Regions from separate parts of the Streptomyces sp. NPDC058279 genome, predicted to be linked through region 1. Evidence: riboswitches for the same ligand, from Rfam matches in the RefSeq annotation. Region 1 holds a riboswitch; each other region holds the start of a gene.
What was found. A riboswitch is a leader RNA that binds a small molecule or an ion and turns the genes downstream of it on or off. The one in region 1 is predicted to bind thiamine pyrophosphate.
Positions count from the first base shown of each region.

Region 2: linked by a shared signal. The riboswitch ahead of thiO (glycine oxidase ThiO) and the one ahead of thiC (phosphomethylpyrimidine synthase ThiC) in region 1 are both predicted to bind thiamine pyrophosphate.
Region 3: linked by a shared signal. The riboswitch ahead of ACFVXJ_RS22365 (thiamine ABC transporter substrate binding subunit) and the one ahead of thiC (phosphomethylpyrimidine synthase ThiC) in region 1 are both predicted to bind thiamine pyrophosphate.

Region 1 covers NZ_JBHVYA010000004.1:304,558-307,804, forward strand. Annotated here, with positions in the region: gene ACFVXJ_RS11180 (YibE/F family protein) at 1-1,407, opposite strand; TPP riboswitch at 1,490-1,637, shown strand; gene thiC (phosphomethylpyrimidine synthase ThiC) at 1,631-3,247, shown strand, end outside.
Region 2 covers NZ_JBHVYA010000002.1:111,799-115,045, forward strand. Annotated here, with positions in the region: gene ACFVXJ_RS05260 (NAD(P)/FAD-dependent oxidoreductase) at 1-1,154, opposite strand, end outside; TPP riboswitch at 1,246-1,358, shown strand; gene thiO (glycine oxidase ThiO) at 1,356-2,537, shown strand; gene thiS (sulfur carrier protein ThiS) at 2,534-2,734, shown strand; gene ACFVXJ_RS05275 (thiazole synthase) at 2,738-3,247, shown strand, end outside.
Region 3 covers NZ_JBHVYA010000012.1:90,052-93,298, forward strand. Annotated here, with positions in the region: gene ACFVXJ_RS22360 (ABC transporter permease) at 1-14, opposite strand, end outside; gene ACFVXJ_RS22365 (thiamine ABC transporter substrate binding subunit) at 98-1,195, opposite strand; TPP riboswitch at 1,282-1,391, opposite strand; gene rlmN (23S rRNA (adenine(2503)-C(2))-methyltransferase RlmN) at 1,469-2,581, opposite strand; gene ACFVXJ_RS22375 (phosphatidate cytidylyltransferase) at 2,742-3,247, opposite strand, start outside.

The DNA of each region.
Region 1 (3,247 bases):
TCAGCGCTTGCGCCGACGCCCTCGGCCACCGCGTGAGGGCTTCGCGGCCGGGGTGGTGCTCGGGTCCCCCGGCCGGTCGGCGGAAACCACCAGCGCCGCCAGGGCGGTGGTCACCGGTACGGAGGCCACGAGCCCGATGGAGCCGACCAATGTCCTGACGATCTCCTCGGCGACCAACTCACTGTTGGCCACCGCACCCATGCTGCTGTTCGCGATGGAGAAGAGAAGGAGCAAGGGGAGCGCCGCGCCGGCGTAGGCGAGCACCAGGGTGTTGACCACGGAGGCGATGTGGTCGCGTCCGATCCTGATGGCGGCTCGGTACAAGGCACGTGATCCCATGGTGGGATCGGCTTGGTGCAGCTCCCAGACCGCCGACGTCTGGGTGACCGTCACGTCGTCGAGCACGCCGAGGGATCCGATGATCACCCCCGCCAGCAACAGACCGCTCAGGTCGATGTCGGGATACAGGCCGTGGATCAGTCCCGTGTTGTCATCGGTGTTGCCACTGAGGAACCCCCATCCGATGAAGAGCGAACCCAACAGACCGATCAGCACCAGCGACGCCAGCGTGCCGAGAACGGCGACCGAGGTGCGTGCCGTCAGGCCGTGACACATGTAGAGCGCGATCAGCATGATCGCGCTGGCCCCGATGACGGCTACGACCAGCGGATTGGAGCCCTGCAGGATCGCCGGGAGGATGAACAGCGTCAGCACGCCGAAGCTGACGACCAGTGCCACCAGGGCGAACACGCCGCGCATCCGGCCGACCACGACGACGGCGATGGCGAAGATACCGGCCAGCAAGGCCAACGGGAGCTTCCGGTTCAGGTCGATGACCGAGTACTGGAGGTCCCGTGGGGCGTCCGGCGCGTAGGCCACCACCACCTCTTGGCCGTTCGACAACTGCCGCGGGGCTCCCGGCTGGACGATCTCCACGAAGGTGCGGCCCTTGTCCGGGCCGGTACCGACCTCGACGGTCGCCTTTTTGCACGCACCGGTCTGTTCCGCCGTGGCCTCGCGCCCCGAAGGGGTCGACGTGTCGCCCGTGGGTGGAACCTGCGAGGCGTTGACGGACTTGCAGTCCACACTCGCCAACGAGACGACCTTGCCCTGTTGGGTTTGCCGGTCGAACCCGACACCGGTCCGCTCGTGCGCGGGGGCTCCGCCCGGCCAGAGCACCACCATCCCGACGAAGACGGCGGCCGCGAAGGGGATCAATACGGCGGCGATGACCTTGCGCAGGTGCAGGGAGACAGGAGCCGCCGGGCCGTGCCCATGGCTGTGGGAATGGCCGTGCGCGGACCGGGGGGAGGGCGCGTGTGCGGATTCGTCGGCATGTCCGTGGTGCGTGTGTCCGTGGTCGGTGTGACCCGGGGGCTCGGGGGGACTGATGGGAGGTTGCGGCAAGGACGTCACCGACCGATCATCGCAAGAGATGAGGGGGGCCCACTGTTCAGCACGCCACAGATGACGCTAGCGTGGGGGCTACTTTGCACAACGCGGGAGCTCGGAGCACCGGGCTGAGAGGGCGCTGATCACCGTACGCACGCCGAAACGGCGGGTACGGGAGGAGGCTGCGTCGACCGCCGAACCTGTTACCGGGTAATGCCGGCGTAGGGAGATAGGTCTCATGACCATTCAGGATGCACGCACGCCTGCCGTCAGCCAGGACGCCGACGGCCAGACCGGGCGCGAGCCGGGCTGGCACAAGGGATATGTGGCGGGCTCCCGGCCCGACATCCGGGTGCCGGTCCGCCAGGTCCACCTCACCAACGGCAAGGACGTGACGCTCTACGACACGTCCGGTCCGTACACCGACCCGCAGATCGAGACCGACGTCCGCCGGGGTCTTCCCGCGCTCCGGGAGAACTGGATCATCGGGCGGGGGGACACCGAGGAGTACGCGGGCCGTCCCGTGCGCCCCGAGGACGACGGCATCAAGCACACCTCGCCGCGCGGTGGCCTCAAGAACCTCGACGCGGTCTTCCCGGGTCGCCCGCGCCAGCCCCGCCGCGGCCGGGGCGGCGCGGCGGTCACCCAGCTCGCGTACGCCCGCCGGGGCGAGATCACCCCGGAAATGGAGTACGTGGCGATCCGCGAGAACGTCTCCCCGGAGGTCGTCCGCGAGGAGATCGCCGCAGGTCGCGCCGTGCTTCCGGCCAACGTCAACCACCCGGAGATCGAGCCGATGATCATCGGCAAGCGGTTCCTGGTGAAGGTCAACGCCAACATCGGCAACTCCGCGGTCACCTCCTCCATCGAGGAGGAGGTCGACAAGATGACCTGGGCGACCAAGTGGGGCGCCGACACGGTCATGGACCTCTCCACCGGTCGCAACATCCACACGACGCGCGAGTGGGTGCTCCGCAACTCCCCGGTCCCGATCGGCACCGTTCCCCTCTACCAGGCGCTCGAAAAGGTCGACGGCCGCGCCGAAGAGCTGACGTGGGAGATCTACAAGGACACGGTCATCGAGCAGGCCGAGCAGGGCGTCGACTACATGACGGTGCACGCCGGCGTGCTGTTGCCGTACGTCCCGCTGACTGCCCGGCGCAAGACCGGCATCGTCTCCCGCGGCGGCTCGATCATGGCCGCGTGGTGCCTCGCCCACCACAAGGAGAACTTCCTCTACACGAACTTCGAGGAGCTCTGCGAGATCCTCGCGACGTACGACGTCACCTACTCGCTGGGCGACGGACTGCGCCCCGGTTCCATCGCCGACGCCAACGACGCCGCGCAGTTCGCGGAGTTGAAGACGCTGGGCGAGCTGAACACGATCGCCAAGCGGCACAACGTCCAGACGATGATCGAGGGCCCGGGCCACGTCCCGATGCACAAGATCAAGGAGAACATCGACCTCCAGCAGGAGATCTGCGAGGAGGCGCCGTTCTACACCCTCGGGCCGCTGACCACGGACGTCGCACCCGCGTACGACCACATCACCTCGGGCATCGGCGCGGCGATGATCGCCTGGTGGGGCACCGCGATGCTCTGCTACGTCACGCCCAAGGAGCATCTGGGTCTGCCCAACCGGGACGACGTGAAGACCGGCGTCATCACTTACAAGATCGCGGCGCACGCTGCTGACCTGGCGAAAGGCCACCCCGGAGCTCAGGAGTGGGACGACGCCCTGTCGGACGCCCGGTTCGAGTTCCGCTGGGAGGACCAGTTCAACCTGGCCCTCGACCCGGACACCGCCCGCGAGTTCCACGACGAGACCCTGCCGGCCGAGCCGGCCAAGACCGCG
Region 2 (3,247 bases), on a different contig from region 1:
ATCAGGCGGCGCCCCTGCGCCAGGTCCCGGGGCCGCCCCACCGCCAGGACCGCCACCAGCGCCCCGCCGCGCAGCCAGCACACCGACCACGACGGGCCGGCCGGATCGCCGCGCCACACCATCTCGTCCGCCCCGCCGTGGTGTCCCGCGTACTGCACGAACCGCCCGAACTGCTCCGACCAGAAGTACGGCACCGGGTCGTAGGGCTCGGTCTCCACCGCCTCCCCCGCGACCACGTTCGCCGCGACCACCCTCGGGCCCTGGAGCGCGTTGTCCCAGTGGTGGACCAGCAGCCGCTGCCCGTACCGCGCCGAGGGGAACGACGCGCAGTCCCCGACCGCGTACACGCCCGGCACGGAGGTCCGCAGCCGGGAGTCGGCGGTGACCGACCCGTCCGCGCCCAGCTCGACCCCGGATCCGGCCAGCCAGTCCGTCGCCGGCCGCGCCCCGACGCCGACGACGACCGCGCCCGCCTCCAGCGTCCGCCCGTCCGCCAGATGGACCCGGCCCTCCTCCACGGACGCCACCCGGGCCCCGGTCAGCAGTTCCGCGCCCGCCTCGGCGTACCAGCGCCCCATCGGCTCGGCGACCTCCGCCGGCACGGCACCGGCCAGCACCCGCTCCGCCGCCTCGACCACGGTCACCGGGCAGCCCGCCTCCCGGGCCGCCGTCGCGAACTCCGCGCCGATCCACCCGGCGCCGACCACCACCACCGGCGGCGCCGCCGCGAGCACCGGCCGCAGCCGGGTCGCGTCGTCCAGCGTGCGCAGCAGGTGCACGCCGGGGACCCCGTCGGAGCCGGGCAGGGTCAGCGGGCGGGCGCCGGTCGCCAGGACGAGGACGTCGTACGGGACCGGGCCCGCCTCGGTGTCCACGACGCGCGCTTCGGCCCGTAGCCCGGTGACCTCGACGCCGAGCCGCAGGCCGATGCCGAGGGCCTCGAAGTCCACGTCGAAGGCGGAGCCCTCGGCCTTGCCGAGCAGCACCGCCTTGGACAGCGGGGGCCGGTCGTAGGGCTGGTGGGGTTCGGCTCCCAGCAGCGTCACGGGGCCGGTGAAGCCCTGTTCCCGCAGGGCGACCGCGGTCTGCACCCCGGCCATTCCGGCACCGACGATGACGACGCCGCTCTGAGTCTGTTCCGTCTGCTCGCTCACGCGGCCCACCCTAATCTTCTGACGTTTCATCAGGAACATGCCCGGGGGAGGCAGCCTTACCCGGCGTGCGCGGCGGGGTTAGTCTGGCCACCGTACCTATCGCGGGAGTCCGGACGCACCGGGCTGAGAGGGAGGCTGGCCGGCCTCCGACCGTACGAACCTGATCCGGGTCATGCCGGCGAAGGGAGGGGCTGGACGCCCATGCACTCGTCTCGGAGGGGATCCCCGAAGGGGTCCGACGTCCTCGTCATCGGGGGCGGCATCATCGGCCTGGTCACCGCCTGGCGCGCCGCCCGGCGCGGACTGCGGACCGTACTGGCCGACCCGGCCCCCGGCGGCGGCGCCGCCCAGGTCGCGGCCGGCATGCTCGCCGCCGTCACCGAGCTGCACTACGGCGAGGAGACCCTGCTCGGGCTCAATGTCGCCTCCGCCGCCCGCTACCCGGAGTTCGCCGCCGAACTCGCCGAGGCGAGCGGCGGCATGGACATCGGCTACCGGGCCTGCGGCACCCTCGCCGTCGCGCTCGACGCCGACGACCGCCTCCACCTGCGGGAGCTGCACGCCCTCCAGCGCCGCTGCGGGCTGGACTCACAGTGGCTGACCGGCCGCGAGTGTCGCCGCCTGGAGCCCATGCTGGCCCCGGGCGTACGCGGCGGGCTGCGGGTCGACGGCGACCACCAGGTCGATCCGCGCCGCCTGACGGCCGCGCTGCTGGCCGCCTGCGAACGCGCCGGTGTGGCCGTGCACCGGGCGGTCGCCGCCCGGCTCCTCGTCTCCGGCGACCGGGCCGCCGGCGCCCTGCTCGACGACGGTACGGAGCTCCGCGCCGGCCAGACGGTCCTGGCGGCGGGCTCGCTCTCGGGGCGGTTGCCCGGGGTGCCGCCGGAGGTGGCGGTCCCGGTGCGGCCGGTGAAGGGCCAGGTGCTGCGGCTGACGGTGCCCGCCCCGTACGCGCCGTTCCTGTCCCGGACCGTACGGGCGGTCGTGCGCGGCAGCCACGTCTACCTCGTGCCGCGGGAGAACGGCGAACTCGTCGTCGGCGCGACCAGCGAGGAGCTGGGCTGGGACACCACCGTCACCGCCGGCGGGGTCTACGAGCTGCTGCGCGACGCCCACGAGCTGGTGCCGGGCATCACCGAACTGCCACTGACCGAGACCCGGGCCGGGCTGCGGCCCGGCTCCCCCGACAACGCCCCGCTGCTGGGGCCGACCGCGCTTCCCGGTCTGCACCTGGCGACGGGGCACTACCGCAACGGGGTGCTGCTGACCCCGCTCACCGGCGACGTGATGGCGGAGCTGCTGGCCACCGGCACGCTGCCGGAGATCGCCCGCCCCTTCACCCCGCGCCGGTTCACCGAGGCACGTCAGGAGTCGTACGCATGACCATCTCCGTCAACGGCGAGCCGCGCGAGGTCGCGGCCGGCACCACGCTCGACGCGGTGGTCGCCGGCTTGACCGTGGCCTCCAAGGGGGTCGCCGCGGCCCTCAACGAGACGGTCGTGCCGCGCGGGCGGTGGCCGCACACCCTGCTGGACGACGGCGACCGGGTCGAGGTCCTGACCGCGGTGCAGGGAGGCTGACCCATGGCGGACGACGTCTTCACCCTCGGCGGCCGGAGCTTCGCCTCCCGCCTGATCATGGGCACGGGCGGCGCCCCGAGCCTGGACGTGCTGGAGCGCGCGCTGGTCGCCTCCGGTACGGAACTCACGACCGTCGCCATGCGCCGGCTGGACCCGACGGTCCAGGGCTCGGTGCTGTCGGTGCTGGACAAGCTCGGCATCGCGGTGCTGCCGAACACGGCGGGCTGCTTCACGGCGGGCGAGGCCGTGTTGACGGCGCGCCTGGCCCGGGAGGCGCTGGGCACGGACTGGATCAAGCTGGAGGTCGTCGCGGACGAACGCACCCTGCTGCCGGACGGCGTCGAGCTGCTGGACGCCGCCGAGATCCTGGTCGACGACGGCTTCACGGTGCTGCCGTACACGAACGACGACCCGGTGCTGGCCCGGAAGCTGGAGGACGTGGGCTGCGCGGCGATCATGCCGCTGGGCTCGCCGATCGGCTCCGGGATGGGCATTCGCAACCCGCACAACTTC
Region 3 (3,247 bases), on a different contig from region 1:
AGCGGGACGGCCATCAGGGCGAGCCTGACGGCCGTGGCCCGCCCGCGCTCCCGCCCCGCGGGGACGGGAGCGGGGGCCGCGGGAGCGCTCCGGCGTGCTACTTCACGACGAGCGAGGACCATGCCTTGACCCACTGCTCACGGTTCTTGGCGATGACGTCCGGCGCGACGTTCTCCGGCTTGTCGATCACCACTCCGTGCTTCGTGAACACCTCCGGCAGCTTGGCGTCCTTGACCACCGGGTCCACGAACATCTGGAGCGGCATGTCCTCCTGGAACTTCTTGCTCACCAGGAAATCGAGGAGCGCCTTGCCGCCCGCCTCGTTCTTCGCGCCCTTGAGCAGGCCGGCGAACTCGATCTGGCGGAAGCAGGTGCCGGTGGCGACGCCCGTCGGCGCCTCGGCCGGCTGCGGGTCGGCGTAGAGAACCTCGGCCGGCGGGCTGGAGGCGTAGGAGACGACCAGCGGCCGGTCGCCCTTGGCCTTCTTGCCGCCGGCGGAGCCGGAGAACCGCTCGTTGTACGCCTGTTCCCAGCCGTCGACGACCTCGACGCCGTTGGCCTTGAGCTTGCTCCAGTAGTCCTTCCAGCCTTCGTCGCCGTACTTGCCGACGGAGGCGAGGAGGAAGCCGAGGCCGGGCGAGGAGGTCGCGGCGTTCTCGGTGACCAGCAGGTTCTTGTACTCGGGCTTGATCAGGTCGTCCAGCGTCTGCGGCGGGGCGAGCTTCTTGTCCGCGAAATACTGCTTGTCGTAGTTGACGCAGATGTCGCCGGAGTCCACCGGGGTGACCCGGTGCTGCCGGTCGAGCACGTACTCGGGCTTGACGTCGCCGAGGCCCTTGGCCTCGTAGGGCGTGAAGATGCCGTTGTCGAGGGCGCGGGAGAGCAGCGTGTTGTCCACGCCGAAGAAGACGTCGCCGCGCGGCGAGCCCTTGGTGAGGATCTCCTGGTTGAGCGCGGCGCCGGCGTCCCCGGACTTCAGCACCTTGACGGTGTAGCCGCTCTGCTGCTCGAACTCCTTGAGGACCGGCTCGCTCACGGCGAAGGAGTCGTGGGAGACGAGGGTGACGGTCTTGGACTTCGGCGCGTCGCTCGCGCCCGCGGCCTTGTCCTTGGCATCGCCGCCGCAGGCGCTGAGCGTCGTGACGCCCAGCGCGGTCGCGAGCAGCGCGCCCGCGAACTTCTTGGTGGTGCTCACTGGTGAATTCCTCCTGGGATGTCCAGGAGAAGACGCGGCCCTGCCCGGCGCTCCATGCGAGCGGTCGCCGGGCAGGGCGCAACAGCTTGAGTGAATGACCGAACTTCCTACCCCGAATGACCGGGGCGAGGTTCAGAGGGTCTGCGGATGACGGTTACCGCACTCTCAGCGCTGTGGCGCTCCCCTGTCGGAATATGCAATTGGTTCGGCCACAGGGTACCCCGTGGCCGATCCGGCCCCCAGGAGAGTCCGCCCGGGGCGGGCGGGGCGGGGTCAGCGCTCGGACGCGGCCAGCTGACCGCAGGCGCCGTCGATCTCCTGGCCGCGGGTGTCTCGTACGGTCACCGGGACGCCGTGCCGGGCGATCGCCTCGACGAACGCCTTCTCGTCCTCGGGCCGCGAGGCGGTCCACTTCGAGCCGGGCGTCGGGTTCAGCGGGATCAGGTTGACGTGGACCCGCTTGCCCTTGAGCAGCCTGCCGAGCAGGTCACCGCGCCACGCCTGGTCGTTGATGTCCCGGATCAGGGCGTACTCGATCGAGACGCGGCGGCCGGACTTCTCGGCGTACTCCCAGGCCGCGTCCAGCACCTCGCGCACCTTCCAGCGGGTGTTCACCGGCACCAAGGTGTCGCGCAGCTCGTCGTCGGGCGCGTGCAGCGAGACGGCGAGACGGCACTTGAAGCCCTCGTCGGCGAAGCGCAACATGGCCGGGACCAGGCCGACGGTGGAGACGGTGATGCCGCGCTGCGACAGGCCGAGGCCGTCGGGCTCCGGGTCGGTCAGCCGGCGGATCGAGCCGACGACGCGGTTGTAGTTGGCGAGCGGCTCGCCCATCCCCATGAAGACGATGTTCGACAGTCGGGCCGGTCCTCCGGGGACCTCGCCGTCGCGCAGGGCGCGCATGCCGTCGACGATCTGGTGCACGATCTCGGCGGTCGACAGGTTGCGGTCCAGCCCGGCCTGGCCGGTGGCGCAGAACGGGCAGTTCATGCCGCAGCCGGCCTGGGAGGAGATGCACATGGTGACCCGGTCGGGGTAGCGCATCAGCACGGACTCCACCAGGGTGCCGTCGTGCAGCTTCCACAGGGTCTTGCGGGTGGTGTCCTCGTCGCAGGAGATGTGCCGCACGACGCTCATCAGGTCGGGCAGCAGCTCCTGGCGGAGCCGCTCCCGCGAGGCCGCCGGGATGTCGGTCCACTCGGCGGGGTCGTGCGCGTACCGCGCGAAGTAGTGCTGTGAGAGCTGCTTGGCCCGGAACGGCTTCTCGCCGATCGCGGCGACCGCCTCGCGGCGTTCGGCCGGGGTCATGTCGGCGAGGTGCCGGGGCGGCTTCTTCGCTCCGCGAGGGGCGACGAAAGTGAGCTCTCCCGGAACGGGGCGGGCCATGGCGGGTACTCCTTGTAAGACGAAAGGCGCGCCGCAGAAGCAGCGCGCCTTTCAAGAGTAACCGCCCGGACCCACCCGAAGCCTTCGCGTGTACGTCGCCGCAGCTCAGCGGGGCCGCACTGGTGAAAAACCCGCGGGTCGGAGCCCCCGGGGGCGGGTATCAGCCGGTGCCGACGAACGCGGCGAGCAGCAGCCACACCACCGGGGCGGTCGGCAGCAGCGAGTCGAGCCGGTCCATGATGCCGCCGTGACCGGGGAGCAGGGTGCCCATGTCCTTGATGCCCAGGTCCCGCTTGATCATCGACTCGCCGAGGTCGCCCAGGGTGGCGCTGACCGCGACGGCCAGCCCCAGCAGCAGGCCCTGCCACCATTCGCCGTCGTGGATGAGGAACTCCATGCACAGCGCGCCCGCCGCCATCGCGAACGCCACCGCGCCGGCCAGGCCCTCCCGGGTCTTGCCGGGGCTGATGCGCGGGGCGAGCTTGGTCTTGCCGAAGCGCCAGCCCACCGCGTAGGCCCCGGTGTCGCTGACGACGGTCAGCACCAGGAAGGTGACGACCCGCTGGGGCCCGTCGTCGGCGGTGAGCAGCATCGCCACGAAGGTCGCGAGGAAGGGCACGTAGAAGGCGGCGAAGACACCCGCCGTGACGTCCTTGAGGTAGTCCT